2 regions of the Streptomyces sp. NPDC048507 genome follow, and region 2 is predicted to be linked to the other one. Evidence: riboswitches for the same ligand, from Rfam matches in the RefSeq annotation. Region 2 holds a riboswitch; the other holds the start of a gene.
What was found. Region 2 has a riboswitch for cyclic di-AMP ahead of ACGFXC_RS23565 (transglycosylase family protein). Riboswitches for the same ligand answer to the same signal wherever they lie in the genome.

Region 1: it holds a riboswitch for cyclic di-AMP, as region 2 does, so the genes downstream of both, ACGFXC_RS28165 (M23 family metallopeptidase) here and ACGFXC_RS23565 (transglycosylase family protein) in region 2, are expected to answer to the same signal.

Annotation. Positions count from the first base shown of each region.
Region 1 is NZ_JBICWZ010000012.1:98,569-114,025, forward strand. Features, by position in the region: gene ACGFXC_RS28150 (GNAT family N-acetyltransferase) at 1-2,057, opposite strand, end outside; gene ACGFXC_RS28155 (HPr family phosphocarrier protein) at 2,268-2,549, shown strand; gene ACGFXC_RS28160 (GntR family transcriptional regulator) at 2,773-3,438, opposite strand; gene ACGFXC_RS28165 (M23 family metallopeptidase) at 3,678-4,472, opposite strand; cyclic di-AMP (ydaO/yuaA leader) riboswitch at 4,485-4,644, opposite strand; gene ACGFXC_RS28170 (M16 family metallopeptidase) at 4,832-6,223, opposite strand; gene ACGFXC_RS28175 (M16 family metallopeptidase) at 6,220-7,596, opposite strand; gene ACGFXC_RS28180 (DNA topoisomerase (ATP-hydrolyzing) subunit A) at 7,832-10,288, shown strand; gene ACGFXC_RS28185 (restriction endonuclease) at 10,408-12,564, shown strand; gene ACGFXC_RS28190 (hypothetical protein) at 12,510-13,208, opposite strand; gene ACGFXC_RS28195 (CobW family GTP-binding protein) at 13,406-14,509, opposite strand; gene ACGFXC_RS28200 (citrate synthase) at 14,524-15,457, opposite strand, start outside.
Region 2 is NZ_JBICWZ010000008.1:233,160-248,616, reverse strand. Features, by position in the region: gene ACGFXC_RS23580 (DUF501 domain-containing protein) at 1-40, opposite strand, end outside; gene ACGFXC_RS23575 (septum formation initiator family protein) at 93-581, opposite strand; gene eno (phosphopyruvate hydratase) at 680-1,966, opposite strand; gene ACGFXC_RS23565 (transglycosylase family protein) at 2,276-3,019, opposite strand; cyclic di-AMP (ydaO/yuaA leader) riboswitch at 3,022-3,191, opposite strand; gene ACGFXC_RS23560 (transglycosylase family protein) at 3,467-4,525, opposite strand; gene ACGFXC_RS23555 (cytochrome P450) at 4,686-5,978, opposite strand; gene ACGFXC_RS23550 (globin domain-containing protein) at 6,100-7,305, shown strand; gene ACGFXC_RS23545 (nucleoside triphosphate pyrophosphohydrolase) at 7,343-8,446, opposite strand; gene ACGFXC_RS23540 (SurA N-terminal domain-containing protein) at 8,473-9,099, opposite strand; gene ACGFXC_RS23535 (YfhO family protein) at 9,277-11,670, shown strand; gene ACGFXC_RS23530 (protein kinase) at 11,686-13,200, opposite strand; gene ACGFXC_RS23525 (hypothetical protein) at 13,197-13,853, opposite strand; gene ACGFXC_RS23520 (hypothetical protein) at 14,048-14,893, shown strand; gene ACGFXC_RS23515 (GNAT family N-acetyltransferase) at 14,901-15,457, opposite strand, start outside.

The sequences.
Region 1 (15,457 bases), on a different contig from region 2:
GGGACCTGGCCGGCCTCGGCGTTGGCCCGGCGCCACTGGCCGTAGCGGACGGCTTCGGCGAGGGCCTTCACCGCCCGCTCGGCGGCGGGGTAGGCGGGGATCCGCCGGCCGGGCCGGCGCGGGTCGGTCCCGGAGCCGGCCGGTACGGGGGCCGACGGGGCCCCGGGGCCCGGCCCGGTGGGGAGGGGCGGGGCGGGTGGTGCGGGCGGGGCCGGCGGGGCGGCCCGTACGGCGGACAGCGCCTCGGCCAGGGCGCCGAGCTCCACGTGCACCACCGCGACGGGCTTTCCGGGGACCTCGGCGGCCGCCTCCCGCAGGGCCTCCGCGAGGTCGTCGGCCAGCGCGTGCTCGCTCACCCAGGGGATGGCGGTGACGACGACGGCGTCGCAGTCGTCGGAGGCCAGTGCCGTGGACAGGGCGGCCCGGAAGTCCGCCGGGGTGGCGGCCGTGGTCAGATCGAGCGGGGGCCGCGGGCGCAGGCCCTCGCCGAGGCAGGCGTCGTACGTGAGCACGCCGAGGGACTCGGAGTTGCCGAGGATGGCCACCCGCGGTCCGGCCGGGACCGGCTGTCCGGCCAGCAGCAGGCCGACGTCGACCAGCTGGGTGACGGTGTCGACGCGGATGACGCCGGCCTGGCGCAGCAGCTCGGAGACGGTGGCGTCGGGCAGCCGGGTCCCGGGGACCACGTGTCCGGCGGGGGTGTGCCGGCCTCCGCGGGCGACGACGACCGGCTTGACGGCGGCGGTGCGGCGGGCGAGCCGGGTGAACTTGCGCGGGTTGCCGAGGGTTTCCAGGTAGAGCAGGGCCACATCGGTGGCCTCGTCGTCGTACCAGTACTGGAGGATGTCGTTGCCCGAGACGTCGGCCCGGTTCCCGGCGGACACGAAGGAGGAGAGGCCCTCGCCGCGCCGCAGCAGCCCGGACAGCAGGGCGATCCCGATCGCGCCGGACTGGGTGAACAGGCCGATCCGCCCCCGGGCGGGGGCGGGGGCGAGCGAGGCGTTGAGTTCCACGTCGGGGGCGGTGTTGATCACCCCGAAGGCGTTCGGGCCGATGAGCCGCATCCCGTAGGAGCGGATCTGGCGGACCAGTTCGCGCTGGCGGGCCAGTCCGGCGGGGCCGCTCTCGCCGTACCCGGCCGACAGCACCACCAGCCCCTGGACTCCGTGCTCCCCGCAGGCGGCGACCGCCTCGGGGACCCGGTCGGCGGGGACGGCGATGACGGCGAGGTCGACGGGGGCGCCGATGTCGGCGACGGTGCGGTAGGCCCGCACCCCGTCGAGCAGGTCCCCGCCGATGCCGGGGTCGCGGGCGGCGTTGACGGCGTAGAGGTGGCCGTGGAAGCCGCCGTCGCGCAGGTTGCGCAGAGCGGCGGCGCCGACGCCGGAGCCGGAACGGCTGACGCCGATCACCGCGACGGAGCCGGGGGCGAGCAGCCGCTGGACGGAGCGGGCCTCGGCGCGCTGTTCGCGGGCGCGCTGGACGGCGAGGGACTCGGCGGTGGGTTCGAGGTCGAGGGTGAGGTGGACGGACCCCTCCTCGAAGCTGCGCTTCTGCTGGTAGCCGACGTCCGTGAACACCTTGATCATCTTGGTGTTGGCGGGCAGCACCTCGGCGGCGAACCGGCGGATGCCGCGCTCCCGGGCGACCGCGCCGATGTGTTCGAGGAGGGCGGAGGCGACGCCCCGCCCCTGGTGGGCGTCCTGGACGAGGAAGGCCACCTCGGCCTCGTCGGCGGGCACCGGAGCGGGCCGGCCGTCGGGGCCGATGCGGTCGAAGCGGACGGTGCCGATGAACTCGCCGCCGATGGTCGCGGCGAGGCCGACCCGGTCGACGTAGTCGTGGTGGGTGAAGCGGCGCACGTCGCGGTCGGAGAGCCGGGGGTAGGGGGCGAAGAACCGGTAGTACTTCGACTCGTCCGAGACCTGTTCGTAGAAGCTGACCAGGCGGCCCGCGTCCGCGGTCGTGATGGGGCGGATCCGGGCCGTGCCGCCGTCGCGCAGCACGACGTCCGCTTCCCAGTGGGCCGGGTACGAGGGGTCCGACTCGGTGGTCATGGGGCCACCTTAAGGGGCGGCGCGCCCCCGCGGCGGGGCACGGCGGACGGGCTGTACGCGGTGCGCGCGGCGGATGCGGCGGGCAGGGGCAAACCAGTGCAAGCTGGGGAGGGTCGAACGGCGGTGGAATGGGGCCGAAGGTCGGTCCGAGCAGTCCGGACGCCGTGAGAGACTGGTCTAGACAACCGTAAGAACCTGAAGGGCATCACCATGGCAGAGCGCCGCGTCAACGTCGGCTGGGCCGAGGGCCTGCACGCTCGTCCCGCCTCGATCTTCGTCCGGGCGACGACCGCTTCCGGCGTCCCGGTGACCATCGCGAAGGCGGGCGGCGACCCCGTCAACGCCGCTTCCATGCTGGCGGTCCTGGGCCTGGGCGCCCAGGGCGGCGAGGAGATCGTCCTCGCTTCCGAGGCCGAGGGTGCGGACGCCGCGCTGGACCGCCTCGCGAAGCTGGTCGCCGAGGGCCTCGACGAGCTGCCGGAAACCGTCTGACCCTTCGGGCCCGGTAACCCCGGAAGCCGCCGTCCCCCCACCCCGGGGCGGCGGCTTCCGCGTTTCCCGGGGGAGGCCTGTCTTACGGATCACGGCTCACTGCCCACGGAACGGAATTCCGGGCACGGGCACGAATTCCCGGCATGCGGAAATACCGCGGCCTTCGCGATATCAGAGCCGCACGCCCCTTTTTGGCAGTCGCCCCCTTTATACGAGCCCCTTGTTAATGGCGGCCACCCGCCGTGTTGACGGCAGGTTGCGGAGTCCTCACCCTCGGCCGGTGCACGACGGCGGCCCGCTGCGCGTGCAGGGCGGTCAGCGCCGCGGCCCGTTCCGCGTCCCCGCGCGCCACCGCGTCCACGATCGCGCCGTGCTCCGCCCAGGAGTCCGCCGGCCGTACCGGCGCCCCCACCACGTACATCCAGGCGAGCTTGCGCCGGGTCTGGACCAGCAGGGCGATCAGTCCGGGGCTGCCGGACGCCTGGGCGAGCGTCTCGTGGAACCAGCCCCCCAGGGCCCGCAGATCCTCCCCCTGGCCCTTGCGGGCCCGTTCCTGGCCCAGCCTGACCAATCCGCGCAGCACCTTGAGGTGGGCCTCGGTGCGCCGCCGGGCGGCCCGGGAGGCGGCCAGCGGTTCGAGCAGCGAGCGCAGCTCCAGCAGATCGGCGGCCTCCTGCGCGGTCGGCTCGGCCACCCAGGCGCCGGCGTGCCGCCGCGTGGTGACGAAGCCCTCGGATTCCAGGGTGCGCAGCGCCTCGCGCACGGGGACGCGCGAGACGCCGTAGCGCCGGGCGAGCACCTCCTCCGTCAGCCGGCCGCCCGGACCGTAGAAGCCGGAGACGATGTCGTCGCGGATCGCTGTGCACACCGCGTGCGCCGGAATACGCAAAGCCGGACCTCCGCTGGATTGCCCGCCCGGCGCCTTCGCCGATTCGGGACCGTACTGCGACTCTATTGCAGCACACGATAACTTCCGATGACGGCCCGATATCCTAAACATTTCGCCGTGGGCGGGAGAGGACGGGGGAAGGCAGGGAAAGGCAGGAAAGGGGAAAAACGCGGAAGGCCCCGGCTCTGGGAGCCGGGGCCTTCCGCTGAAGTGCGGGGTGGTGCGGGTGGTGCTTCGGGTCAGACGCCGACGCCGTGGCTGCGCAGGTACGCGAGCGGGTTGATGTCCGAGCCGTACTGGGCGCCGGTACGGGCCTCGAAGTGCAGGTGCGGGCCGCTGGAGTTGCCCGTGGAGCCCGACAGGCCTATCTGCTGGCCCGCGGTGACCTTCTCGCCGACGGAGACGCTCAGCGAGTTCATGTGGCCGTACTGGGTGTAGGTGCCGTCGTTGTGCTTGATGACGACGTTGTTGCCGTACGCGCCGCCCCAGCCGGCCTCGACGATGACACCCGCGCCGACCGCGTGGACCGAGGTGCCCTCGTCGGCGTGGAAGTCGATGCCCGTGTGGCTGCCGGAGGACCACATGCCGCCGCCGGCGCCGTACTGGGTGCTGACGTACGAGCCCTCGATGGGGGCGACGAAGGTGTTGAGGCGCTTGCGCTCCTCCTCGCGGGCGGCTCGCTCGGCGGCATCGCGCTCGCTCTTCGCCTTGGCCTCGGCGGTCCGCTTGGCCTCCGCGGCACGCTGCTTGGCCTCGGCCTCGGCCTGCGCCTGGGCGGCGACGGCCTCGGCGGCGACCTGCTGCGACTCGGCCTGGACCTCGAGGTCGTCCTGGAGGCCGTCGGCGACGACGATCGCGGTCTGGCCGGTCTCCTCGATGGAGGGGGCGCTGTGGTCCGCGGCGAACGCCGGGGCGGCCACGGCGGCGACCACGCCCGTGGTGGCGAGGGCGGCTACACCGGCATAGCCGGCGGTCTTGCGGCTCAGACGGCTGGAACCACGGTGCTTGCCGGCGACACGACTGCCAGAGGCCATGAAGGGGGTGATCCTTTCCTTCCCTCTCGCCTACCGGGTTAGCTGACGGGTTCGGAGCAGGAAGGTCTCCTACGGGCCTCCTCTGACGAGGCGGTCCGATTCACCCCAGGGACTGATGTGGGTCCCCGGCTCCCCAGGCTCGCGCCTGACGGGGACTCGGCGATCGCTGACCGGTGCCGCCGGTGCGGCGGTCACAAGTGACGGACAGCACGGCCGACGCTAGGCGGATCATCAGTCGATCGCCAAACACACGAGCGCTTTTGTTGCGTACGCCACACCGCATACGGGCAACCACGCGGCGAAACAGACAAAAGGGGCTCCGGCGGATGATCCCGCCGGAGCCCCTCCCCAACGCACCGTCAGTTCGTGACGACGGTGACCGTTCCGATGCCGAGGGCCCGCACGGGCTCCTCGATCTGGGCCGCGTCGCCCACCAGGATCGTCACCAGCCGGTCCACCGGGAAGGCGCGCACGACCGCCGAAGTGGCCTCCGCCGTACCGGTTTCGGCCAGCCTGGCGTACAACTGCGCCTGGTAGTCGTCGGGGAGCTCCTGCTCCACCTGGTCCGCGAGGGTGCCCGCCACGGCCGCGGCCGTCTCGAACTTCAGCGGGGCGACGCCCACCAGGTTCTGCACGGCCACGTCGCGTTCGGCGTCGGTCAGACCCTCGGCGGCGAGCGTGCGCAGCACCTTCCAGAGGTCCTCCAGCGCGGGACCGGTGTTGGGGGTGTCCACCGAACCGCTGATGGCCAGCATCGAGGCGCCCTTGCCGTCGGCGGTCGAACGCAGCACCTGGCCGAACGCCCGCACCCCGTACGTGTAGCCCTTCTCCTCGCGCAGGACCTTGTCCAGGCGCGAGGTGAGGGTGCCGCCGAGGCAGTACGTGCCGAGCACCTGCGGCGCCCAGACGATGTCGTGCCGGTCGGGCCCGATGCGGCCGATCAGCAGCTGCGTCTGGACCGCTCCGGGCCGGTCCACGATGACGACCCGGCCTGAGTCGTCCGCCGTCACCGGCACTGCCGGGCGCGGCTCGGCGGTGTCGCCGGTCCACGCGCCGAGGGTGTCGGCCAGCACGGCGTCCAGGTCGATGCCGGTCAGGTCGCCGACGACGACCGCGGTGGCGGTGGCGGGGCGCACGTGGGCCTCGTAGAAGGCGCGGACGGCCGCGGAGTCGATCCGGGCGACCGTCTCCTCGGTGCCCTGCCGCGGGCGGGACATGCGCAGGCCGGCCGGGAAGAGCTCCTTGGAGAGCTGCTTGGCGGCGCGGCGCTGCGGGTTGGCCAGCTCGTGCGGGATCTCGTCGAGCCGGTTGCGCACCAGGCGGCCGACCTCGGCGTCGGCGAAGGCCGGCGCGCGCAGTGCCTCGGCGAGCAGGCCGAGGGCCTTGTGCAGGCGGGAGGCCGGGACCTCCAGGGAGACCCGCAGTCCGGGGTGGTCGGCGTGCGCGTCGAGGGTGGCTCCGCAGCGTTCCAGCTCGGCGGCGAACTCCTCGGCGGAGTGCTTGTCGGTGCCCTCCGACAGGGCCCGGGCCATGATGGTGGCCACCCCGTCGAGGCCCTCGGGCTCGGCGTCCAGCGGGGCCGCGAGGTTGACCTCGACCGCGACGACCTGCTGGCCGGGGCGGTGGCAGCGCAGCAGGGTCAGGCCGTTGGCGAGGGCGCCGCGCTCGGGGGCCGGGAACGCCCAGGGCTTGGCCTCGCCGGCTTCGGGGCGCGGGTGGAAGTCCATCGTGACGGCTACGGCGTCGCTCACTGCTCCGCCCCTTCGTTCTCGTTCTCGTCGGACTCGTCGGACTCGTCGGACTCGTCGGATTCGTCCGAGCCGGGCAGCGGCTCGTAGACGAGGACCGCGCGGTTGTCGGGGCGCAGCCGGGCCGCGGCGACGGCCTGCACCTCTTCGGCGGTGACGTCCAGGACGCGCCCCACGGCGCTCAGCGCCAGCTGCGGGTCGCCGAACAGCACCGCGTAGCGGCACAGTTCGTCGGCGCGGCCGGCGACGGTGCTCAGCCGGTCCAGCCACTCCCGCTCCAGCTGTGCCTGGGCGCGCTCCATCTCCTCGGCCGTGGGGCCCTCGGCGGCGAACCGCGCGAGCTCCTCGTCGACGGCCGCCTCGATGGCGGGCACCTCGACACCGCTGGAGGTCTTGACGTCCAGCCAGCCCAGCGAGGGCGCGCCGGCCAGGCGCAGCAGGCCGAAGCCGGCCGCGACGGCGCTCTGGTCGCGCCGCACCAGGCGGTTGTGCAGGCGGGAGGACTCGCCGCCGCCCAGCACGGTCAGCGCCACGTCCGCCGCGTCGCACTCGCGGGTGCCGTCGTGCGGCAGCCGGTAGGCGGCCATCAGCGCGCGGGCCGGGACCTCTTCGACGATCTCCTCGCGGAGCTGCCCGCCCATGACCTCGGGGAGCGAGCCGTCGCGCGGGGGCTGCTTGCCGTCGTGCGAGGGGATGCTGCCGAAGTACTTCTCGACCCAGGCGAGCGTCGCCGCGGGGTCGATGTCGCCCACGACCGACAGGACGGCGTTGTTGGGCGCGTAGTACGTACGGAAGAAGTTGCGCGCGTCCTCCAGGGACGCGGCGTCCAGGTCGGCCATGGAGCCGATCGGGGTGTGGTGGTACGGGTGGCCCTCGGGGTAGGCGAGGGCGGTCAGCTTCTCGAACGCGGTGCCGTAGGGCACGTTGTCGTAGCGCTGGCGGCGCTCGTTCTTCACGACGTCGCGCTGGTTCTCCATGGACTCCTCGTCCAGGGCCGCCAACAGCGAGCCCATGCGGTCCGCCTCCAGCCACAGGGCGAGCTCCAGCTGGTGGGCCGGCATCGTCTCGAAGTAGTTGGTGCGCTCGAAGCTGGTGGTGCCGTTCAGGGAACCGCCGGCGCCCTGGACCAGCTCGAAGTGCCCGTTGCCCGGTACGCTCGCCGAACCCTGGAACATCAGGTGCTCGAAGAGGTGAGCCAGACCGGTCCGCCCCTTGACTTCGTGGCGCGAGCCGACGTCGTACCAGAGGCAGACGGCGGCGACCGGAGTGAGGTGGTCCTCGGACAGCACCACGCGCAGGCCGTTGGCCAGCCGGTGCTCGGTCGCTGTCAGGCCGCCGGAGCCGGCCTGAGCTGTGGCCGTGTGACCCATGGGCATGTGGTCCCTTCGATCGCGATGCAGAGATTTCTGTCAGACCTGCCACTGTATGCAAGCGCGTCGGCCACCGGAGAAGTTCCCGGGTCCGCCCCTTGGACTCCGTCCGGGGGGTCGCCCGGGGTCGGAGTCGGCGTTGTCGGTGCGCCGGGCCACAATGGTCCGCGTCGTCACCGGCCGGACGGCCCCCGTCCGGCACCCCGTACCCCCCGATTCTTGGTTAAGGAGCCGCGCAGCGATGGCCCGCCGCAGCACGAAGACCCCGCCGCCGGAGGATTTCGAGGAGAAGATCCTCGACATCGACGTCGTCGACGAAATGCAGGGCTCCTTCCTCGAGTACGCGTACTCGGTGATCTACTCCCGCGCCCTGCCCGACGCCAGGGACGGCCTGAAGCCGGTGCACCGGCGCATCGTCTACCAGATGAACGAGATGGGCCTGCGCCCCGACCGCGGTTACGTGAAGTGCGCCCGCGTCGTCGGCGAGGTCATGGGCAAGCTGCACCCGCACGGCGACACGTCGATCTACGACGCCCTCGTGCGCATGGCGCAGCCCTTCTCCATGCGGCTGCCGCTGGTCGACGGCCACGGCAACTTCGGTTCGCTCGGCAACGACGACCCGCCGGCCGCGATGCGTTACACCGAGTGCCGGATGGCCGACGCCACGTCACTGATGACGGAGTCGATCGACGAGGACACCGTCGACTTCACCGCCAACTACGACGGCCAGGAGCGCGAGCCCGTCGCCCTTCCGGCGGCGTACCCGAACCTGCTGGTCAACGGCGCCTCCGGGATCGCCGTCGGCATGGCCACCAACATGGCCCCGCACAATCTCGGCGAGGTCATCGCGGCCGCCCGCCACCTGATCCGCTATCCGGAGGCCGACCTCGAGGCGCTGATGCGCTTCGTGCCGGGCCCGGACCTGCCCACCGGCGGACGGATCGTCGGGCTGTCCGGGATCAAGGACGCCTACGCGAACGGCCGGGGAACCTTCAAGATCCGGGCCACCGTGGCCGTGGAGGACGTGACCCCGCGCCGCAAGGGCCTGGTCGTCACCGAACTGCCCTTCACGGTCGGCCCCGAGAAGGTCATCGCCAAGATCAAGGACCTGGTCGGCTCGAAGAAGCTCCAGGGCATCGCCGACGTCAAGGACCTCACCGACCGCTCGCACGGCCTGCGCCTGGTCATCGAGATCAAGAACGGCTTCCACCCGGAGGCCGTGCTGGAGCAGCTGTACAAGCTGACGCCGATGGAGGAGTCCTTCGGCATCAACAACGTCGCGCTGGTCGACGGGCAGCCGCTGACGCTGGGTCTGAAGGAACTGCTGGAGGTCTACCTCGACCACCGCTTCGAGGTCGTCCGGCGCCGCAGCGAGTTCCGCCGCACCAAGCGGCGCGACCGGCTGCACCTGGTCGAGGGCCTGCTGGTGGCCCTGGTCGACATCGACGAGGTCATCCGGCTCATCCGGGACAGCGACAACTCCGCCCAGGCCAAGGAACGCCTGATGGAGCGCTTCTCGCTGAGCGAGGTCCAGACGCAGTACATCCTGGACACCCCGCTGCGCCGGCTCACCCGCTTCGACCGGATCGAGCTGGAGTCCGAGCGCGACCGGCTGACCGGGGAGATCGACGAGCTGACCGGGATCCTCGACTCGGACGGCGAGCTGCGCAAGCTGGTCTCCTCGGAACTGGCCGCGGTCGCGAAGAAGTTCGGCACCGAGCGCCGGACGGTGCTGCTGGAGTCGGCGGGCACGGCGGTCGCCGCGGTCCCGCTGGAGGTCGCGGACGACCCGTGCCGGGTCCTGCTGTCCTCCACCGGCCTGCTGGCCCGTACGGCGGGCGGCGGTCCGCTGCCGCAGGAGGAGGACGGCGGCCGGGCCAAGCACGACCTGATCGTCTCGCAGGTGGCCGCCACCGCCCGGGCCGACGTGGGCGTGGTGACGTCCAGCGGGCGGCTGCTGCGGCTGCCGGTGATCGACCTGCCGCAGCTCCCCGACACCCATGCCGCGCCGAACCTGGCGGGCGGCGCCCCGGTCTCGGAGTTTCTCTCCGGACTGGAGCCCGACGAGGCGGTGGTCTGCCTGACCTCCCTCGACGAGTCCTCGCAGGGTCTGGCCCTGGGCACCGAGCAGGGCGTGGTCAAGCGCGTCGTGCCGGACTACCCGGCGAACAAGGACGAGCTGGAGGTCATCACCCTCAAGGAGGGCGACCGCATCGTCGGCGCGGTCGAACTGCGCACGGGCGAGGAGGACCTGGTCTTCATCACCGACGACGCCCAGCTGCTGCGTTACCCGGCGGCCCAGGTGCGCCCGCAGGGCCGCCCGGCGGGCGGCATGGCGGGCATCAAGCTCGCCGAGAACGCCAAGGTGATCCACTTCTCCGCCGTGGACCCGGCGCGGGACGCCGTGGTCTTCAGCGTGGCCGGCTCGCACGGCACGCTGGACGACTCGGTGCGCTCCTGCAAGCTGACCCCCTTCGACCAGTACCCGCGCAAGGGGCGCGCCACGGGCGGCGTGCGCTGCCAGCGGTTCCTGAAGGGCGAGGACCTGCTGGTGCTGGCCTGGGCCGGGAACGCCCCGGTCCGCGCGGCCGCGGCGAACGGCACTCCGGCCGCCCTGCCTGCCCCGGACCCGCGCCGCGACGGCTCGGGCACCGCCCTGCCGGCCCCGGTCGAGGCGCTGGCCGGAGGCGTGCTCTAGGGGCTCGCTCCCGGATGACCGGGACGGCGGGCGGGCGGTCCGGGCGGTTGACGGGCCGCCCGCCCCCGGTCCCGACTACTGTTTTCCCGGTACACGCGGGTGGGGGGAGAACAGCACTGATGAGTCGTCGGCCGAGCGGTTTGATCGGGGTGTGGGCCGAGGCCCAGCGCCAGCAGCAGCGGACGCAACTGATCCAGCAGCGCGAGGCCGAGCGCCGGCAGCGGGCCTACGAGCGGGACGCGGCCCGGGACCGGCGGGAGCAGCAGGCCGCCTACAAGCAGCACCGCGAGGCGGAGGCACGGCGTCGCACCGAGCGGATCGAGGCCGAGGTGGCCGCCCTCCAGGGGCTGCTGGCGGCGGGCTGCCGGGCGCCGGCGTTCCGGATGTCCGCCTTGGTGCGCGACGAGCGGCTCGCGCCCTTCGACCCGGGCACCCTCGCCCACCCGGTGCCCATGCCGCAGCTGCACCAGTTCCAGCAGCAGAGCAGCGGCTGGACCCTGGGCTCGGGCCGCCGCGCCCAGGCGGAGCGCGAGGCCCACGACCGGTACACGCACGCCTGGCAGGCCGCGCACGCCGCGGAGCAGGAGCGGCTGCGGCACCTGGCGGCGTACCGGCAGCAGTACGACCGCTGGGCGGCCGACCAGCTCGCCGGGATCCGCCACCACAACAGCGGCCTCACCGACCTGGCCGCAGCCCTGCGGGCGGGCGACCCCGAGGCGGCCGTGGAGTACTTCTCGGCGGCCCTGTACGCCTCGACGGCCTGGCCCGAGGAGCTGCCCCGCCAGGTGTCCGCCGCCTACGACCCGGCGGCGCGGCAGCTGGTGCTGGACTGGGAACTGCCCCGCTACGAGGCCGTGCCGGAGACGAAGTCCGTGCGGTACGTGGCCGGTACGGACCAGGACAAGGAGACGGCCCGGCCCGCCACGCAGCGCCGGGGGCTGTACCGGGACCTGCTGGCCCAGTGCGTGCTGCTGGTGCTGCGCGAGGTGTACGCGGCGGACGAGTTCGGGGCGCTGGACTCGGTGGTCGTCAACGGGTTCGTGGACGACCACGATCCGGTGACGGGCCGGGAGGCGCAGATCGTACTGGCCACGGTGCAGGCGGCGCGGGCGGCCTTCTCCGGGCTGCGGCTGGCGCAGGTGAGCGCGGTGGACTGCCTGGCCGACGGGCTGCGGGGCCAGTTGTCGGCGCGGCCCGACCAGCTGACGGCCGTACGGCCGGGCCGCAGGCCGGGCGAGGTCGGCGGGGTCGGCGGCGTCGTCAGCCACGGCGGCCGCCCGGACGCGGACGGGAGCGGCGGGGCGGACGAGCCGGACCTGTTCGTGATGGATCCGATCGCCTTCGAGAACCTGGTCGCGGAGCTCTTCCGGGCGATGGGCATGGAGGCGGTGACCACGCAGCGCTCGGGCGACGGGGGCGTGGACGTGGAGGCGCTGGATCCGGCACCGATCCGGGGCGGGCGGATCGTGGTGCAGGTCAAGCGCTACCGCAACACCGTCCCGCCGACGGCGGTGCGGGACCTGTACGGCACGGTCCAGGACGCGGGGGCGAACAAGGGGGTGCTGGTCACCACCTCGTCCTTCGGGCCGGGGTCGTACACCTTCGCCAACGGCAAGCCGCTGGAGTTGGTTCCCGGAGCGGACCTGGTGGAGCTGCTGCACCGGTACGGGCTGCGGGGGCGGCTCGGCGACGGCGCGCGGACCCCGGCCGTACCGGCGCAGCGGGCGGCGGCGCAGCCGGTGGTGGAGCAGCCGGTGGTGGAGCAGCGGGCGGCGGCGCAGCCGTTGGCGGCCGACCGCAACGTGCTGGGGATGTCCTGGTCGGGACGGGTCGCGCTCGACGTGTGCGCGCTGGTCTGCGAGGGCGGCCGGGTGCTGAGCGAGGACCACTTCGTCTTCTTCAACAACCCGCGGACCCCGGACGGTTCGGTGTGCTCCCGCCCGCACACCGCCCCCGACAAGGCGGCCGTCGAGGTCGGCTTCGACGCCCTGCCGCAGCACGCCGACCGGCTGGTGCTGGTCGCCGCGATCGACCCGGAGGTCAATCCGGACGCGGACCTGGCGGGTTTCACCGATGCCCGGATCCGGCTGCTGGACGCGGCGGGGGCGGAGATCGACCGGCTGGAGGTGTCCGACGGCCGGGCGGGCGAGACGGCCCTGGTCCTCGGCTCCTTCCGGCGCCGCCCGAACGGCGACTGGAAGTTCGTGATCGGCGGCAAGGGCTACCGCGGCGGTCTGGAGGCCCTGCTCAGCGAGTACGGCGTCGAGGTGGCGTAGGCCGCGTCCGCGGGGCGGCGTCGCTCCGCGCGCCGGATCGCCGTACGGGCGCCCAGCGGGACGGCGGCCGCGAGGGATCCCGCCGCGACGGCGGCGGCTCCCGCGGCGGCCCGGCCGACGGCGGCGCCGGTCGGCGGCGGCCCGAGGCGCGGCCGGGCCGCTCCCGCCGGATCCAGGGTGACCAGCGTCTCGGCGCCGACGGGATGTTCCCGGGGCCGCGCGGCCCCGCGCAAGGGGGCCGGCGGCCCCGCCAGGGTGAGGACGCGGCCGTCGGCCAGCCGCGCCCGCCGCACCTCCCCCGGCCGCCCGTCCGCCCGGGGCCGGACCTCGGTGACGACGGCCGGGTATGCGACGCCCCGGTCGCGCAGGATCTGGTCGGCGGTCCGCTCCGACCAGCCGTGGGTCAGGGTGAGCGTGCCGGCATAGAGCACGCCCGCGGCCAGGCCCGCCGTCCGGGCACCGCGTACGGTCAGCCCGTGCAGGGCGGCGAGGAGCCCGAACGCGACGAGCCCCGCGAGCCCGAGGTACATCCAGGCCGGCTCCTGCACGCGCCAGGGCCCGGAGGCCGCCCGGGCGTGCGGGTCCCACAGCACGAACAGCCGGGCCAGTCCGACGAAGGCGCCCGTCAGGGCCGTGGCCCACACGCCCGCCCACACCACCGCGGGCCTCGCCGTGACCAGCCCCGCCGGTCGCACCGACCCCGGCGGTCGCACCGGCCCCGCCGGTCCCGCCCGGGCCGACCGCCGCGCCCGGCCCGCGAAAGAACGCCCGAGTTCCCCGTCCCCGCCCATCCGTCCAGTGTCCCGGCAACCCCCGCCGCGCGTAAGGGCGTGGACGGGCCTCAGTCCCCGGGGCCGCGCTCGCCCCGGTCCACGTACCGCAGGACGCCCCACATGCTCTCCGGCGGCGCGTCCTGCGGCGCCCCCTCCCGGCAGTCCTCCAGTGCGCGCAGCAGGCCCGGCCCGTCGAGGGCGGAGCCGATCAGGACGAGTTGCGTCCGGCGCGGTTCGCCCCGCCCCCAGGGGCCGGGGGCGAACCTCAGGAAGCGGCCGACCGACTGGACCTCGTAACGCTCCTGATGGCCGGGCACGCCGAACCAGACGTAGCCCTTGATCCGGTAGAGGCCGGCCGGCCGGCGGTCGAGGAAGTCGATGAGGCGGCGCGGGGAGAGCGCCGCGTCCGAGGTGAACGCGACGCTCTCGTAGGCCGCGTGCAGGTGCTCGGAGTGATCGCCGCCGTGTCCGTGGCCGTGGCCGTCCCCGTGCTCCTGCGCCTCCGCGAGCAGGTCCTCGAAGGAGAGCTGCCCCCGGGTCCGCTCCCAGGGGCGGCGGTCGAAGAGCAGCTCCGGGTCGATCCGCCCGTGATCGGCGCCGATCACGGGGATGCCCGGGGCGCAGAGCCCGGCGAGCAGTCCCTCGACGCGGGCCCGTTCGGCGGCGTCCACGCGGTCGGTCTTGTTGAGCACGACCAGGTCGGCGACGGCCAGGTGGCGGTCGGTCTCCGGATGCGCGGCCCGGGTCGCGTCGAACTCCGCCGCGTCCACGACCTGGACCAGGCCGCCGTACCGGACGGCCGGGTTCTCGTTGGCCACGAGCATCCGGACCATCTCCTGCGGTTCGGCGAGCCCGCTGGCCTCGATGACGATCACGTCGATGCGGTGGGCGGGCGCGGCCAGCTTCTCCAGGTACGCGTCCAGCTCGCTGCCGTCGACGGCGCAGCACAGGCAGCCCCCGCCGAGGGAGACCATCGAGTCGCCGACCTGCCCGGCCACGGACATCGCGTCGATCTCGATCGAGCCGAAGTCGTTGACGACGACTCCGATCCGGGTTCCCGCCCGGTGCGCGAGCAGGTGGTTGAGGACGGTGGTCTTCCCGGAGCCGAGGAATCCGGAGAGGACGACGACGGGGACGGTCCGGGCGGACGGAGCGGGCTGCCTGCTGTTCACCCGGCCGATCGTAGTCAGCCCGCGGCGGGTACGGGTTCGGGCGGGGTGGGTCCGGCGTAGCGGGCGGCCGGACGGATGATCTTCGAGTCGGCGGCCTGTTCCAGGACGTTCGCACTCCAGCCCACCACGCGCGCCGCGCAGAAGGTGGGGGTGAACATCTCGCGCGGCAGCCCGCACAGCTCCATGACCACGCCCGCGTAGAACTCGACGTTGGTGTGCAGTTCGCGCCCCGGCTTCAGCTCGGCGAGGATCTCCTCCACCTGCCGTTCGACCTCCACGGCGAGGTCCACGAGCGGGCCGCCGAAATCCAGGGCGATCTCCCTGAGCATCCGCGACCGCGGGTCCTCGGTGCGGTAGACGGGGTGCCCGAAGCCCATGATCCGGTCGCCCGCGAGGACCCGTTCGCGGATCCACGGCCCGATCCGCTCCGCGGTGCCGATCGCGTCGAGGGTGTCCAGGGCCCGGCTGGGCGCGCCCCCGTGCAGCGGTCCGGAGAGCGCCCCCACCGCCCCGGTCAGGCAGGCGGCGACGTCGGCGCCGGTGGAGGCGATGACGCGGGCGGTGAAGGTGGAGGCGTTGAAGCCGTGGTCGACGGTGGAGATCAGGTACCGCTCGACGGCGCGGGCCCGGACCGGATCCGGCTCCCGCCCGGTCAGCATGTAGAGGTAGTTGGCGGCGTACGGGAGGTCGTCGCGCGGATCCACCGGCTTCAGCCCCCGCCCCAGCCGGTACAGGGCGGTGAGCAGCGTCGGTACGGCCGCGCAGGCGGCGAGCGCGTCGGCGGCCCGTTGGCCGGAGTCGAGGTCGTAGACGGGGCGCATGCCCGCGGTGGCGCCGAGCAGCGAGAGCGCGGTGCGCAGCCCGGCGAGCGGTCCGCCGGCACCGCCGGCGCGGGCGAGGGCGGGCAGGGCGTCGCGGACCCCGGCGGGCAGGTGGCGCAGCGGGGCG
Region 2 (15,457 bases):
TCGGCTCGGTCCGGTCGGTCTGGGGCGGGGGCGTCTGCATGCCTGGAGGAAGTCTCTTCGTTCTCGTGGATGGGTGCGGGCGGGCGCGGGGCTCACTCGCCGGGACGGTCGGCCTTGTCGACCCCGTCCCATACGTTGGAGTACCAGGGGCGGTCGGATCCGGCCTCCCCGCCGCGATGGTGTTCCGCGGCTCCGGAACCGGGGTCGGTCATGATGTAGCCGATCTCCCCCGGGCGCAGGAAGTGCAGGTGCCTGCGGGCCTGCTGCTCCGCGTAGGCGGGGTCCTGCCAGCGGGCCTTCTCGTCGCGGAGCTGGTCGAGGCGCCTGCGCGCATCGGCGGCGGCCCGCTGCTGGTCCGCGATCTCCGAGCGCTGGGACACGTACTGGCGCATCGGATACGCGAGGGCGACGACCAGGGTACAGAGGACGAGCACCAGCAGGGCCGCCCGTCCGGTGAGGCGGCTGCGGCGGACGACCCGGCGGGACTGCGAGCGGTAGACGTGCGCCGCGGTGCGTTCGCCGAGCTGGCGCAGCCTGGTCGCCGTCGAGAAGGTGGAGAACCGGTCCCGGTTCCCGGCCATGGTCCCGCCTCCCCTGTGCGCGCACTACGCAATACGTCCCCGCACACGGTACGGGACCGAGTGCGGGGACGTACGGAGGCGAGACCCGCAGGCCCCGATTAGCCCTTGAAGCGGGGGAACGCGGAGCGGCCCGCGTACACGGCGGCGTCGTCGAGGATCTCCTCGATGCGCAGCAGCTGGTTGTACTTGGCGACGCGGTCCGAGCGGGCCGGGGCGCCGGTCTTGATCTGGCCGCAGTTCACGGCGACGGCGAGGTCGGCGATGGTGACGTCCTCGGTCTCGCCCGAGCGGTGCGACATCATGCACTTGAAGCCGTTGCGCTGCGCCATCTCGACGGCGTCGAGGGTCTCGGTCAGCGAACCGATCTGGTTCACCTTCACGAGCAGGGCGTTCGCGGAGCCCTCCTCGATGCCGCGGGCCAGGCGCTCCGGGTTGGTGACGAAGAGGTCGTCGCCGACGATCTGGACCTTGGTGCCCAGCTTGTCGGTGAGGGTCTTCCAGCCGGCCCAGTCGTCCTCGTACAGCGGGTCCTCGATGGAGACCATCGGGTACGCGGAGACGAGCTCCTCGTAGTACTCGGTCATCTCGGCGGCCGAGCGGGACTGGCCCTCGAACTCGTACTTGCCGTCCTTGTAGAACTCGGACGCGGCGACGTCGAGCGCGAGCGCGATGTCCTTGCCCGGGACGTATCCGGCCTGCTTGATGGCCTCGACGATGAGGTCCAGCGCGGCGCGGTTGGACTCCAGGTTCGGGGCGAAGCCGCCCTCGTCGCCCAGGCCGGTGGACAGGCCCTTGGTGTGCAGGACCTTCTTGAGGGTGTGGTAGACCTCGGCACCCCAGCGCAGCGCCTCGGAGAAGGACTCCGCGCCGATCGGGGCGATCATGAACTCCTGGATGTCGACGTTGGAGTCGGCGTGCGACCCACCGTTGAGGATGTTCATCATCGGAACGGGCAGCAGGTGCGCGTTCGGGCCGCCGAGGTAGCGGAAGAGCGGCAGGTCCGAAGCCTCGGACGCGGCGTGCGCGACGGCGAGGGAGACGCCGAGGATGGCGTTGGCGCCGAGGGAGCCCTTGTTGTCGGTGGCGTCCAGGTCGAACATGGCCTGGTCGATCAGGCGCTGCTCGGTGGCGTCGTAGCCGACGAGCTCCGGGCCGATCTGCTCGATGACGGCGAGGACGGCCTTCTCGACACCCTTGCCCATGTAACGGTTGGGGTCACCGTCACGGAGCTCGATGGCCTCGAATGCACCGGTGGAGGCGCCGGACGGGACGGCAGCACGGCCGGTGCTGCCGTCGTCGAGGCCCACCTCGACCTCGACCGTGGGGTTGCCTCGGGAGTCCAGGATTTCCCGGGCTACGACGACGTCGATGGACGGCACGAGCATCTCCTTCTGGGATGTGACGCTGGGTGTGCGGTGGCGTGTCAGGCCGTGGGACGGCCTTGCCGACTAGAGCCTAACCGGCTCCGGGCACTCGACCGTCCGACCGCCCGGGTCCTGGGACGAAAAAGGGACCGAATACCCCTCTTCCCGGACATAAGACTCTGGGAACGGGGCCGGCCGCGGCGGCTCCGGGGGGCGCGCCGGGCGGCGGACAGCACGCCGCCGCCCGGCGCGTGGGGGGATACGCGTCGGGCGGCGGACGGTGTCACGGGTGCCGCGCCGTCAGGGGGCGCGACGGTGTTGCGCGGGAGTTCAGCCGACCTTCAGCTTCTGGCCCGGGAAGATCAGGTCGGCATCGTCGACGATGTCCTTGTTGAGCTCGAAGAGCTTCTCCCAGCCGCCCTGGACGTTGTTGGCCTGGGCGATGGTGCCGAGGGTGTCGCCCTCCTTGACCTCGTACGAGCCGTTGCCGGTCTTCACGGTGTCGGACTTCGGGGCGGTCTTGACCGGCGCCGGGGTCTCGGAGCGCTCGGAGCGGGTGACCGGGGCCTCGGCGGGGCGCTTGGACTCCGACTTCGGGGTGGCCGGCTTGACGGGCGCGGGCTTCGCGGGCTTCGCGGCCTCGGGCTTCGTGGCGGGCTTCGGCTTGGCCGGGGTGGAGGTCGAGCCGCCGCCGTTGTACGAGGAGTTGGACAGGCCGACGCCGCAGGACGGCCAGGCGCCCTTGCCCTGGCCCTTGAGGACCTTCTCGGCGATGGCTATCTGCTGCGACTTGGAGGCCTGGTTGGCCTGCGCGGCGTACGCCTTGCCGCCGTACGCGGCCCACGTGGAGGCGGAGAACTGCAGACCGCCGTAGTAGCCGTTGCCCGTGTTGATGGACCAGTTGCCGCCGGACTCGCAGGAGGCGACCTTGTCCCACTCGGTGGCGGTGGCGGCGCTGGCGGAGCCGGCGGCCATCAGCGGGGCCGCGACGGCGACACCGGCGACACCGGCGAGCGTGACGATGCGGACGGCCTTGGAGCCGCGACGGTGCTTGCCCTTGCCGGAAAGCAGCATGGAGTTCTCCTCACCGACGCCTTCGAGGTGAGCTGTCGGGTTCGGGCGGATGAGTTGCCCGGTCACGTGTCGAGCACGTGGCTTAACCCCTAGCCGGTCGTGACCGTCTCTCAACGGCCGTTCCCGGCGACTACCTTGGTTCCCCCGCTCCTGCCTTCGGCGCTTTACGCGACGACTGTTCCCTCCGTCCGCCGGCAGGATTCGGCGATGCGGTCGAAGGAGCTCGCGGTGGCGAGCGATTCAGAAGGTAGGCAGGTCTCTCCTGGATGTTCAACGCGAGACATCAGGGAGAAACCGGCCTACTTGCGTTCCGAAAGTGCACGTTTGCGCAGGTGGGGGCAGGGTTTGCGGAAGTTCCGGAACCAGACACGCCAGTTGACCGGAAGAGACGCATGTCTCACTTGCCGATAACGGACATTCAGCTCTTTCTGGATGCCCGAACTGCCCCTATTCCTTGGTTAGATCCAGGTTCTGACCGGGCTTGATGAGGTCCGCGTCCCCGCCGATGACCTGCTCGTTGGCCTGGTAGAGGGCGTTCCAGCCCCCCGTGAGCCCGTTGGCGTGGGCGATGGCGGTGAGGCTGTCGCCCGGCTTCACCGTGTACGTGGGCTCCGCGGCGGCGCCTGACGCAGCGCCAGGGGCCGCCGGCACCTCGATGGCCGCCGGGCCGCGGTGCTTGCCCGCGCCGTCGGTCTTCTCCCCCTCGGGGGTGGAGGGCGTGGCCCCGGGGGCGGTGGCTCCCACGGTGGCGCCGGGGACGGCCGGGGCCGTCGGGTCCACGGGGGCGGTCGGGCTGACCGGGGCCGTCGGGGCGGTCGGGTCCGCCGGGGTGGACGGCGTACCCGGGGTGGACGGCGTACCCGGGGTGGTCGCCGGCGGCACGGACGGGTCGGTGGAGGGCACCGGGTAGTCCGGGTCGGGCATGACGGGCAGTCCGCTGGTGGGACCCAGCGGGTAGTCCGGCAGGCCGCTCGGGCCGCCGGAGGGCGAGGAGCCCGGCTGCGGGGTCGGGGCGCCGAAGTCCGTCGGCTTCCCGCCCGAGCCGGTGGCGGGCACCGAGGCGTCCGGCCGGGACGGGGAGGGGGCGACCGGTCCGGGCGCGCTGCCCGGGTCCACCTGGGCGGCCGGCCCCTGCTGGGTCAGCCCGGCCGAGGCGGAGCACAGCGGCCACGCCTGGGGGCCCTGGGAGGCCAGCACCCGTTCGGCGACGGCGATCTGCTGGGAGCGGCTCGCGAGGTCGGGGCGCTCGGCGTAGGCGAGCCCGCCCGCGTTCTTCCACTGCTCCAGGGTGAACTGGAGCCCGCCGTAGGCCCCGCTGCCGAAGTTGGCGCTCCAGGTGCCGCCGCTCTCGCAGTCGGCCACCTTGTCCCAGGTGGCGGTGTCCGCGGCGCCCGCGCTGCCTGCCGCGAGCAGCGGCAGGGCCAGGGCGGAGCCGGTGACTCCGGCGGTGACGACCAGGGCGGGTACCTGGCGGGGACGTCTGTGGCGGCCGTTCCCGGAACGCATGAGGCTGCACCTTTCGCATAACGGCGGGGTAACGGCAGAACCTAGCCGCCTTCGAACGGATGTCACAAGTTCGACGGTGGACTGACTTCCGGTCAGCCGACCGGAAGCCGCCGCCCCGTTGCCGGGCGGCCGCGCCGCCGTCCGGCGGCGCGGCGGGCGCTCAACCGTTTCGGGGTGTGAAGCGGACCGGCAGGGTGCGCAGGCCCCGCATGATGAGCCCGCCGCGCCAGCGCAGGTCGGCAGGGGGAACGGCAAGTTCCAGATCCGGCAGACGCGTCAGCAAAGTCGCGAGCGCCGTCTGGCCCTCCAGACGGGCCAGCGGGGCGCCGAGACAATAGTGGATGCCGTGGCCGTAGCCGAGGTGCTGATTGTCACTCCGCGAAAGGTCCAGGGTGTCCGGGTCCGCGAACCGGTCGGGGTCGCGGTCGGCCGCCGCCAGGACCACCAGGACGGGGTCCCCGGCGGCGATCCCCCGGCCGCCGAGGGTCAGCGGCTCGGTGGCGAACCGCCAGGTGGCCAGCTCCACCGGGCCGTCGTAGCGCAGGAGTTCCTCGATGCCGGTCTCCAGGAGCGCGCTCTCCCCCGCCGCGAGGGAGGCCTGGAGGCGCACGCGCTGGTCCGGGTTCATGAAGAGGGCGTGCAGCCCGTTGCCGATCAGGTTCACCGTGGTCTCGAAGCCGGCGAAGAGCAGGATGAAGGCCATCGCGGTGGCCTCCGCCTCCGTGAGGTGGTCCCCGTGGTCGCTCGCCCGGATCAGGTCCGAGATGAGGTCATTGCCCAGATCATCCCGCTTGCGGTGGATGAGTTCCCCGAGGTAGGTCCGCATCTGCTTGACGGAGCGGGCCACTCCGCCCCGCGGGCCGCCGCCGTGGCGGATCATCATCCCGGCCCAGTCGCGGAAGTCGTCCTGGTCCTCGCGCGGTACGCCGAGCATCTCGCAGATGGCGTAGATGGGGAGCGGGAAGGCGAACTCATGGATGAGATCGGCCTCGCCCGTCGGCGCGTCCCCCGCCTTCTCGACGATCCGGTCGATCAGCTGGTCGGTGAGCTCCTGGACGCGCGGGGTGAACTCGGCGACCCGGCGCGGGGTGAACGCCTTCGACACCAGCCGGCGCAGCCGGGTGTGGTCCGGCGGGTCGATGTTCAGCAGGTGCGTCATCAGCTCCGCCTTGCGCTCCCCGGGGATTCCCGTCTTGCCCTTGGCGTGCGCGGGTTCCGCGTGGTGCGCGGGGTTCTTGCTCAGCCGCTGGTCCGCGAGGGCCTGCCGGGCGTCGGCGTACCGGGTCACGAGCCAGGCCTCGACCCCGCTGGGGAGCTTGGTGCGGTGCACCGGCGCGTGCTCGCGCAGCCAGGCGTAGGCCGGGTAGGGGTCGGTCGCGAACTCCCAGTCGAAGAGCGTCGGGCCCTGGGGGGCGGCGGGGTCGGCGGGGGGCGGAGAGGTCTGCTCATGCACCCGATGACGTTATCCCGCCCGGAAGCCGCCACCCCATATAGGTGGTTCGCCGCGGCTGTCCGTAGATCGGCCGTCGCTTGACCTCGCCTTCCCCGGCCTTCCTACTTTCGGTGTTGTGGATGTGAGGATCTTGAAACGCAGTTTCGCGGTGGTGGAACGACGGGCCGAGCACACGGTCAAGTTCTTCTACGCCCACCTCTTCTGGCACAACCCCGGACTCCGGGCCCTCTTCCCGGCCTCCGCCGACGGCATGGAACGCCAGCGCGACCGGCTCTTCGCCGCGCTCACCCATGTCATCGCCCACCTGGAGAGCGGGACGCTCGTCCCCTATCTGCGCGACCTCGGGCGCGACCACCGCAAGTTCCTGGTCGGCCCCGAGCACTACGCCGCCGTCGGCACCTCCCTGCTCGCCGCCCTCGCCGAGACCTCGGGCGAGGCCTGGACCCCCGACGTCGAGAAGGCCTGGAGCGAGGCCTACCAGTTCATGGCCGACGCCATGACGACCGGCGCCCGCTCCAGCGCCGACCCGCCCTGGTGGGACGCCGAGGTGGTGCGCCACCTGCGCTACGGCCGGGACATCGCCGTCCTGACCCTGCGCCCGCACGCCCCGCTCCCCTACCGGCCCGGCCAGTACGTCAGCGTGAACAGCGAGCGGGTGCCGGCGACCTGGCGCACCTACTCCCTCGGCAACGCGCCCCGCGCCGACACCACCGTCGACCTCCACGTCAGCCGCATCGAGGGCGGACGGCTCAGTACGGCCCTGGTCCGCGAGGTCGGGCCGGGCGAAGGGCTGCGGCTCGGCGCCCCCGGCGGCGGCCTGTTCCTGCGCCGCGCGGACCGGCCCCTGACCCTCATCGGCGCCGGGACCGGCTGGGCGCCGGTCCGGGCCCTGCTGGAGGACCTGGTGGAACGCCCTCCCGATCAGGACGTACGGCTCTTCGTCGTCGCCCGGGACGCCGCCCACCTCTACGACCGCCCGCTCATCGACGCGTACGCCGCCTCCTGCGGCTGGCTCGCCGTCACCTACATCACCCCCGCGCCCGGGCAGCACCGCGACCAGGCCACCGGCCGGCTGGCCACCGCCCTCGGCAACCGGGGCCTGTGGCGGGAGCAGGACGTCTACCTGAGCGGGCCGCCGCCGTTCATCGAGGAGACCGCCCGGCTCCTGGCGGAGCTCGGCACCCTCCCCGAGCGGCTCTTCCACGACGCGGTCCCCGCCCGCGGCGCCGCCGCGGCCCGGCCCCTCGGCTTCGGCGAATGGTTCCTGAGCCGCCCCGACCCGCACTGGCACAACCCCTCGGCACGCGCCCCGCGGCGCGAAGGCTGACCCGACCGCCGAACCGGCCGCCCGACCGGCCTGCGGATCAGCCGCCCGACCGGCCGCCCGCCGGGCCGACGCCCTCGGCCGCCCTGATCGCGTCCCGGTAGGCGCGGGCCGCCGCCCGCAGCGCCGTCTCGGGGTCCGTCCCCTGCTCCTCGGCGCGCGCCGCCAGCGCGAGCAGTTCGTAGCCGATCCCCTCGCCCCGGGGCAGTTCCACCCCGAGGTCCGCGGCGCGGGCCCGGCCGGCGAGCTTGGCCGCGAGCGCGAGCCCGGGCTGCGCGACCGGGATCCCGTCGGTGACCGACTCCCGCTGCTTCTCGACCGCCTTGGTGGCCTGCCAGTGCGCGTTGACGTCCTCGGGGGAATCGGCCCGCGCGTCCCCGAAGACGTGCGGGTGCCGGCGGATCAGCTTGTCCACCAGGTCCCCGGCGACGTCGTCGATGGAGAACGCCGGCGCGCCCTCCCCTTCTTCTCCCTCTTCTCCTTCTTCTCCTTCTTCTCCCGCGGCCGCCGCCTCCTGCGCGATGCGGGCGTGGAAGACGACCTGGAGCAGCACGTCGCCGAGCTCCTCGCGCAGGGCCGCCCGGTCACCGTCCTCGATGGCCTCGACCAGCTCGTACGCCTCCTCGATGGCGTACTTCACCAGGCCCTCGTGGGTCTGCGCGGAGGTCCAGGGGCACTCCCGGCGCACCCGGTCCATCACCTGCACGAGGTCGAGCAGCCGCGCACCCGGCAGGTCGTAGGAGCCGGGCAGCAGCTCCAGGTCGGGCATGCTGACGCGGCCGGAGCCGGCGAGGCGGGCCAGGCCGTCCGTCAGCCGCCGGTCCCCCTCGCCACCCGGCAGCACCACGACCGTACGGCCGCCCGCGCAGGCCCCGATCAGCCCTTCGGCGTCGGGCACCTCCCGCACCACCCGCACCCCCGCCTCCCGCAGGTACGGCAGCTGCGGGTGCTCCGGGTCGGCGCACAGGACGAGGTCCGCGGCGCGCAGGGTCTGCCAGGCCGGCCAGGACAGCAGCCCGGGGGCGACCCGGTGGCTGGCGGTCAGCAGGACGATCCGGCCCACGCCCACGCCCCCGGCGGGGGCGGATGCGGGGGCGCGCGCGGCGTCGGAAGCGGGAGCGGGTTCGGCGGTGTGGTCGGTCACCCTCCGAACCTACCTCCGCCCGCGCGTCACGCGCCGCCGAGGGCCGGTACCTCGGGCCGGGTGCGCTGGGTGATCCACGGGGTCTGCTGGTCGCCGAGGATGATCTGCTGCGCGTCCCACTTGCCGTAGCGCGGGTTCACCTCGATGTGCAGGGCCTTCGCCGCGGCCCCCAGCTGGGCCAGCGCCTTGTCCTGGCTGCCGTAGTGCGCGAAGAGCTTGTCGCGCAGCAGCTTGAAGCGGGCGTCCGCCTCCAGCTGGTCCGGCGCCAGCTGCGCCTGCTGGAGCGCGGCCGCCTCCAGCCCCGCCCGGCCGCCCGCCTGCTGGAGCTGCGTCTTGCGCAGCTCCTCGATCTCCTTGGTGGTCACGTTCAGGCCGGCGTCGTCGGCGGCCCGCTCCAGGACGGCGGTCTGGATCATCTTGTTGAGCTTCAGGCGTTCCAGTCCGGCGGTCGCCTCGATGAGCTGCGCGCCCTGATCGGAACGGTTCTGCGCCGCGCGGACGTCCTTGACCTGGGCCTGGAGGGCGGAGGTGGTGATGCGTTCCCCGCCGACGACCGCCGCCGTACCGGGACGGGTACCGCCGGAACAGGCGGCAAGCAGGGGGGCCGCCGCGAGCAGGGCGGCGGAGACGGAGAGCGCTGTGCGACGGTGCAAAGGAGCCTCCAGGGCCGGGAGATTGTGCGTCGGTGCACAAGGGCCGTGCGGTGATCGATGGTATGCAGTCAGGGTGGTCCGGGCCACCGCTTCGACCAACGATTCCGGGGGTGTTGGGGTGCGAGTTCACTCCCCGGCCACCACCGTGCCCTCCGTCCCTGGGATGGTCGTCTCACCATGTCGACTCAGCAGCTCGCCCCGCACCGCGCCGCGGACCGGCCGGCGTCCCCCACCGCACGGCGTTCCCCGCGCCGGTCCGGCCTGGCCGGATCGGCGTTCGCGGCCCTGGTCACCCTCGTCGCCGTGTGCGGCGGGGACGCGGTCGCGCGGGTGTTCCCGTACGGGCCCCGGCACCGCAGCGTCAACGACCTCGGCAACCAGTTCGTGCCGTTCCACGCGCACCTGTGGGACCTGCTGCACGGCCGGGCGCGGGGCGGGCTCCTCTTCAACTGGCAGTCCGGGTACGGCACCAGCTTCCTGCCCGACCTCGGTACCTATCTGACCAGCCCCTTCGCCGCCCTGGTGGCATTGTTCCCGCGCGCGGACATCGACCTCGCGGTGTACGTGGTCACGGTGCTGAAGATGGCGGCCGCGGCGGCGGCCATGGCCTGGCTGCTGCGCACGCAGCGGCGCGGGCCGTGGTGGGCGGCCGGGCTGCTCGCGGCCTCGTACGCACTGTGCGGCTGGTCGGTGATCGAGGCCTCCTACAACCCGATGTGGCTGGACGGGCTGATCGCCTTCCCGCTGCTGTGCCTGACCGGCGAGTGGGCGCTGCGCGGGCGGCGGCCCGTACTGGGGGTGCTGGTGGTGACCGTCTCGTGGACGGCGAACTTCTACACCGCCTACATGGCCACGCTCGGCGCCGCCCTGGTGCTGCTGGTACGGGTGGTGCTCACCCGGGAGGGGGCGCGCGAGCGGGCCCTGGTGGTGGGCCGGGCGGCGGGGCGGGTCGTGCTCGGCATCGCGCTGGCCGCGCCGGTGCTCGTCCCGCTGTTCCTCAGCTCGAAGCAGGCCTACCCGGGCTGGTCGCGGCAGTTCGGGCCGGTGCCGTGGTCCGACCTGTTCGCGCGGCTGATGCCGGCGACGTACTCCTTCAACTCCCCCGCCGTATTCGTGGGCACCGGAACGCTGCTGCTGGCGGCGGCGCTCCCCTTCCACCGCGCCGTGCCCGCCCGGACCCGCATCTGGTGGGCGGGGCTGGTCGCGGCGGTGCTGCTGTCCTTGCAGTGGGAGCCGACCCATCTGGCCTGGCACCTGTTCGCGACGCCCAACGGCAGCGCGTACCGGCAGACCTTCGTGCTGGCCGGGGTCGTGGTCATCGCCGCGTGGACGGGGCTGACGGCCGGACCGCTGCCGGCCCGGGCCCTCGCCGCGGGCGCGGCGGTGCTCGCGGCGGCGCTCGGCTGGGCGAGCGGCAGCCCCCTCGCCACCGGCTGGGGCTACGGCCTCTTCGGCGGCGGGCTGGCCCTGACGGCCGGCGCCTGGTGGGCGCTGCGCCGGCCGCGGCTGCTGCTGCCCGCGGCCGGGCTGCTGGCCCTGGCGCTGGTGGGGCAGGCCGCGGCGACGACGGCGTACGGGCACAAGGGGAAACTGGCCGGGCTGGACGACTACCCGTCCTGGAACGCGGCGCACGCCCGGCGCGCCGACGCCCTCGCGGAGGCCGACGGCTGGCCCGCGTACCGGACCGACGCGGGACGGCCCGCCCTGTCGGGCAACGACCCGATGCTGCTGGGCGGTGAGGGCGGCGCCTACTACAGCAGCCACACCCCGGACGTGTTCACCCGCACCATGCAGGCGCTGGGCGCGGGCTGGACCTCGCGCGGCCGCAACGTGCAGAGCATCGACAACCCGGTGACGGACGCGGTGTTCGCGGTCGGCGCGCGGCTGAAGCCGGACGGCACGGTGGCCCGCGCCGAGGTCCCGCCGCTGGTCACCGTCCATCCGGCGGAACCCGGCCTCGCCTACGGACCATCCCCCTTCGCCAACCAGGAACTGCTGCTGGGGGCGAAGGTGTACGAGGGCCCCGTCGCGCCCGGGGTCTGCCGGGCGGGTACGGACGCCTACCTGTGGGCGCCGGAGTACAACGCGACGGCCCGCCTGGCCGACGGCCGGCCCTGGCGGCTCGGCGGCAGCGCCCCGCGCAACCGGGCCGCGCTCCAGCCGCTGGGCACCTCGCGCGGGCCCGCCTCGAAGCTGGTCTTCGACCGGCCCGCCCCGCCCCTGTGGGCGCTGTCCTGCCTGGACCGGACCCGTCTGGCGGACGCGGTGTCGGCCCTGCGCGCCTCGGCCGCGACCTCGGTACGGGTGGGCTCCTCCGGGCTGCGCGCCACCCTGCCGCCGGGCAGTACCGGTACGGCGGTGATCGCGGTCCCGGCGGTGGCGGGCTGGACCTGTGACGGCCGGGCCGGCGGGTCCCGGCTCGGCCTGCTGGCGGTCCCCCTGGACGGCCGCACCACCACCGTGACCTGCTCCTTCCGTCCGCCGGGCCTGCTCGCGGGGACGGCGGCGGCCGGGCTGGCGGCGCTGGTGGTGCTGGCGGCGGCCGTCAGGCGCCGGCACCGGGCCCGGTGACCGGGCGCCGGGGCGTCAGCGCACCTGGCCCAGCCACTGGAGGGTGCGGCGGATGTCGACCGGGAGCGGGTGGCCCGGGCCGTGCACCCGGTCCGCGTCGAACAGCAGCCGGACCAGGGTGTCGTGGGCGGCCGGCCGGTCGCCCAGCGAGAGCAGCAGGTGCGCTATCCGGCGGCGGACCTCCAGCGGCAGGCCCGGGTCCGGGTTGGCGTAGTGGTTCTCGAACAGGGGCAGCAGCGAGCGGTACTCGGCGAGGGCGGCCGCGGGCTCGCCGAGCTGCTCCAGGCACTGGGCCGCGTCGTAGCGCAGGCGCAGCGCCTGCGGGTCACCGGCGGGGAACTCGTCGGCGAGGCGGCGCAGTTCGGGCAGGGCGCGGCGGAACTGGCCGTCGTCCATCAGCGTGGCGGCGTACTGCTTGCGCAGGGAGCGGACCACCGGCGAGTGTTCGCCGTGCTCGGTGGCGGCCGCCGGGAGGATGCCGCCGAGGATGTCCACGGCCCGGGTGAGCTGGCCCTGGTCCAGCAGTTTGCGGGCCTCGTCCACGGCGCCGGGGATGTCCGGGCGGGGCGGGGCCGGCGGGTCGGCCGGGCGGGGCGGGACGACCGCGGCCCGGTCCGGCCAGGGTGCCTGGGGGCGCAGGAAGGGGCGGGTGGGATCCATGGGGCCGCTCGGGGTGCGGCTGCCGCGGGCCGGGAGCAGGGGCGCGAGGGCCTCGTACACCTCCTGCGCGGAGCCGGGCCGGTCCTGCGGGTCCTTCGCGAGGAGGCGCTGCATCAGCACTTCGAGCTCCTGCGGGATCTCGGGGCGCTGCGGGCGCACCGGGGCGGGGGGCTCGTAGAGGTGGCGGTGCAGCACGCCGAGGGCGGTGGATCCGGCGAAGGGGACGTTGCCGCTGAGGAGTTCGTAGAGCAGCACGCCGAGGGCGTACAGGTCGGTGTACGGGCCGACCGCGCCGCTCATGGCCTGTTCGGGGGCCATGTAGGCGGGGCTGCCGATCGGGGTGCCGGTGCTGGTGAGCCGGGTGGTGTCGGTGTCCATCACGGAGGCGACACCGAGGTCCAGGACGAGGACGCTTCCGTCCGGGCGGACCATCACGTTGCGGGGCTTGAGGTCGCGGTGGACGATCGGCACCGCGTGCACCGCGGAGAGCACCGCGCACAGCTGGGCGACGACGGCGACCGCCCAGGTCCAGGGGTACGGGTCGTGCGCGGCGAGGTGGTCGGCGAGGTCGGAGCCCTCGACGTAGCCCATGACGAGGTAGAGCTCGTCGCCGTCGTTGCCCGCGTCGTGGACGATGACCAGCCCGGGGTGGTCGACCTGGGCGGTGACCCGGCACTCGCGCACGAAGCGGCGGCGCAGTTCCTCGGCGACCGTGCCGGGCCCGGCGACCTTGTCGGGGCGCAGCAGTTTGACGGCCACGCGCCGGTCGAGGCGCCGGTCGTAGGCCGTCCACACCTGGCCCATGCCGCCCTGGCCGAGGATGGTGGCGAGCTGGTAGCGCTCGCCGATCAGGCGTTCCCGCTCGGTCACCGGTTCGGGTCCTGGATCGCCGTGCTGTTCGGGTCCTGGTAGGGGCCGCCGGGCTGCGGGGGCTGCGGCGGGCGGTCCCGGCCCTGCCGGCGCAGGAGCTCGCTGAGCTCGTCGAGTTCGGCGCGGACCTGCCCGATGCGGGGCGGCGGGGTGTGCGGGGACGTCTGCGGCGGGACCTGCGGGGGCGGCGGCGCGGGGGCCTGGCCCCGCGCGGGCGGGTAGCCGTAGGAGGGGGTGGTCTGCTGCCCGGTGTACGGGGGCTGCGGGGCCACCGGGTACCAGGGCGCGGCCGGGGCGAGGGCCTTGGCCTCGTGGTGGCGGATGTCGCAGACGAGGTAGTACACGCAGATCGCGAAACCGGTGAGGATCGAGCCACCGGCACCCAGGTCGCTCTGCCAGCCGCTGGTGTCGGGCGTGTGGTCCATCTCGATGAAGGCGATCCAGACCACCATCAGCACCCCGCTGATGACGAGCAGGGCCCAGTCGCGGGCCTTGCGGGTGAGGATCGCGAGCCTCAGCATCGACCCCCAGGAGAAGAACCCGCAGCTGAGGACGGGCAGCGCCGTGAACAGCACGCGCAGCGTCATGTCGCTCCCCGACAGGGGGCGGTGGCCGTGGGGGCCGGGCTGCGGCGGGAGGCCGGGGCCGTGCATCGGTGCTCCTGACGAGGCGTACGGAAGGGGTCGGGGTCTGAGCGTATACAGCCTTTCCGGCCGTCCGTGAGGGGATGGACGCAACCGTTGCAGGGTCGCAGTACGGCCGGGACGGCGCGCACCGCCGCCCGCCGCGCCCGGCCGCCCCTGACCTACGCTCGGGGCAGGAACCGTTCTTCCACGGGGGAAACAGCATGCGCAGCCGTACCAGAACCACCGCCGCGGCCCTCGCCGCCACGACCCTGCTCGGCGCGGGGGCGGGCGCCTGCGTGCCCGGCGGGGGCGCGGGCAGGGCGGCGGAGGCCGGGCGCGCGGCCCGGGCCGAGGCGTCCCCGTCCGCCCCGGGCACGGCTTCGCCACCCTCCCCGGGCGGCGGCCCGCTCGCCGGCCGGTCGGGGCAGGAGGTCCTGAACCGGGCCTACGCGGCCACGCGGGCGGCCGGGTCGGCACACGTCTCGGCCCGGCTCGACTTCCTGGGCAAGGAGATGCGCATCGACCTCTCGCTGGACAAGAAGGGCGACTGCAACGGCGCCGTCCGCCGTGAGGGCATGGGCACGATGGACATCATCAAGTCCACCGAGCTGGTGCACTTCCGGGGCGACGCCGCCTACTGGCGGGGCGCGGCGAAGGAGCAGGGCACCCCGCAGTGGCAGACGGAGCAGGTGGTGGCCGCCTTCGCCGGCCGCTGGGTCAAGCTCCCCCTGTCGGACCGGCGTGCCGCCCCGCTGACCCGTGCCTGCGACCTCGGCATGCTGACCGACGGCTTCGGCAAGGGCAGCCCGCTCGCGCGCAAGGGCGAGAGCACCACGGTCGGCGGGAAGCCCGTCCTGGCGGTCACCTCCCCGGCCGCGAAGGGCGCGCAGACCGATTACGTCGCCACCGAGGGCGAGCCGTACGTCCTGAAGTCGGTCGTCAGCGGGGACCACGACGGCGAGGCGCTGTTCTCGGACTTCGACGTCCCCGTCGACACCGCTTCGCCGCGGGACTCCGAGGTCGTCGACCTGTCGGGGACCGGCGGCGCGGCGGGCGAGGCGATCTGAGCGGGACCTACGCGGACCCGCGCCGCCGTACGTGCAGGTGGCCGCTGAGCGGGAACTCGGGCGGCGCGGCGGGCAGTCGCCCCTCCAAGCCGTACCCGCTCTTGACGGCGACGCGGCAGGAGGCCTCGTTGTCCTCTTGGTGGAGGAGGTCGAGGCGCTCCAGCCCCGCGCCGGCGAAGGCCCCGAAGGCCCAGGCGGTGAGGGCCTCCAGGGCGCGCGGGGCGACGCCCAGGCCGCGGGCGTGCGCCGCCGTCCAGTAGCCGACCTCGGCCGACGGCCCGGTGACGGCGGGCCGCTTGAGGACGGTGGCCCCCACCAGCAGACCCGCCTCCTCCTCCAGTACCGCGAAGCCGTACCGGGTGCCCAGCTCCCGGTCCCGGGCGTGGTCCTCGACGAACATCAGGCCGTCGGACTCGCTGTCGACCGGGTACCGGGTCCGGCGGCGCAGCACGGGATCGGCGTACGCGCGCCGCAGCGCGGGCACGTCCGCCCGCCGCCAGGGGCGCAGGAGCAGGGCGGGGCGGCCCGCCGTCGGGGCGCAGCGGAGCGTGACGCTGGGGGTCA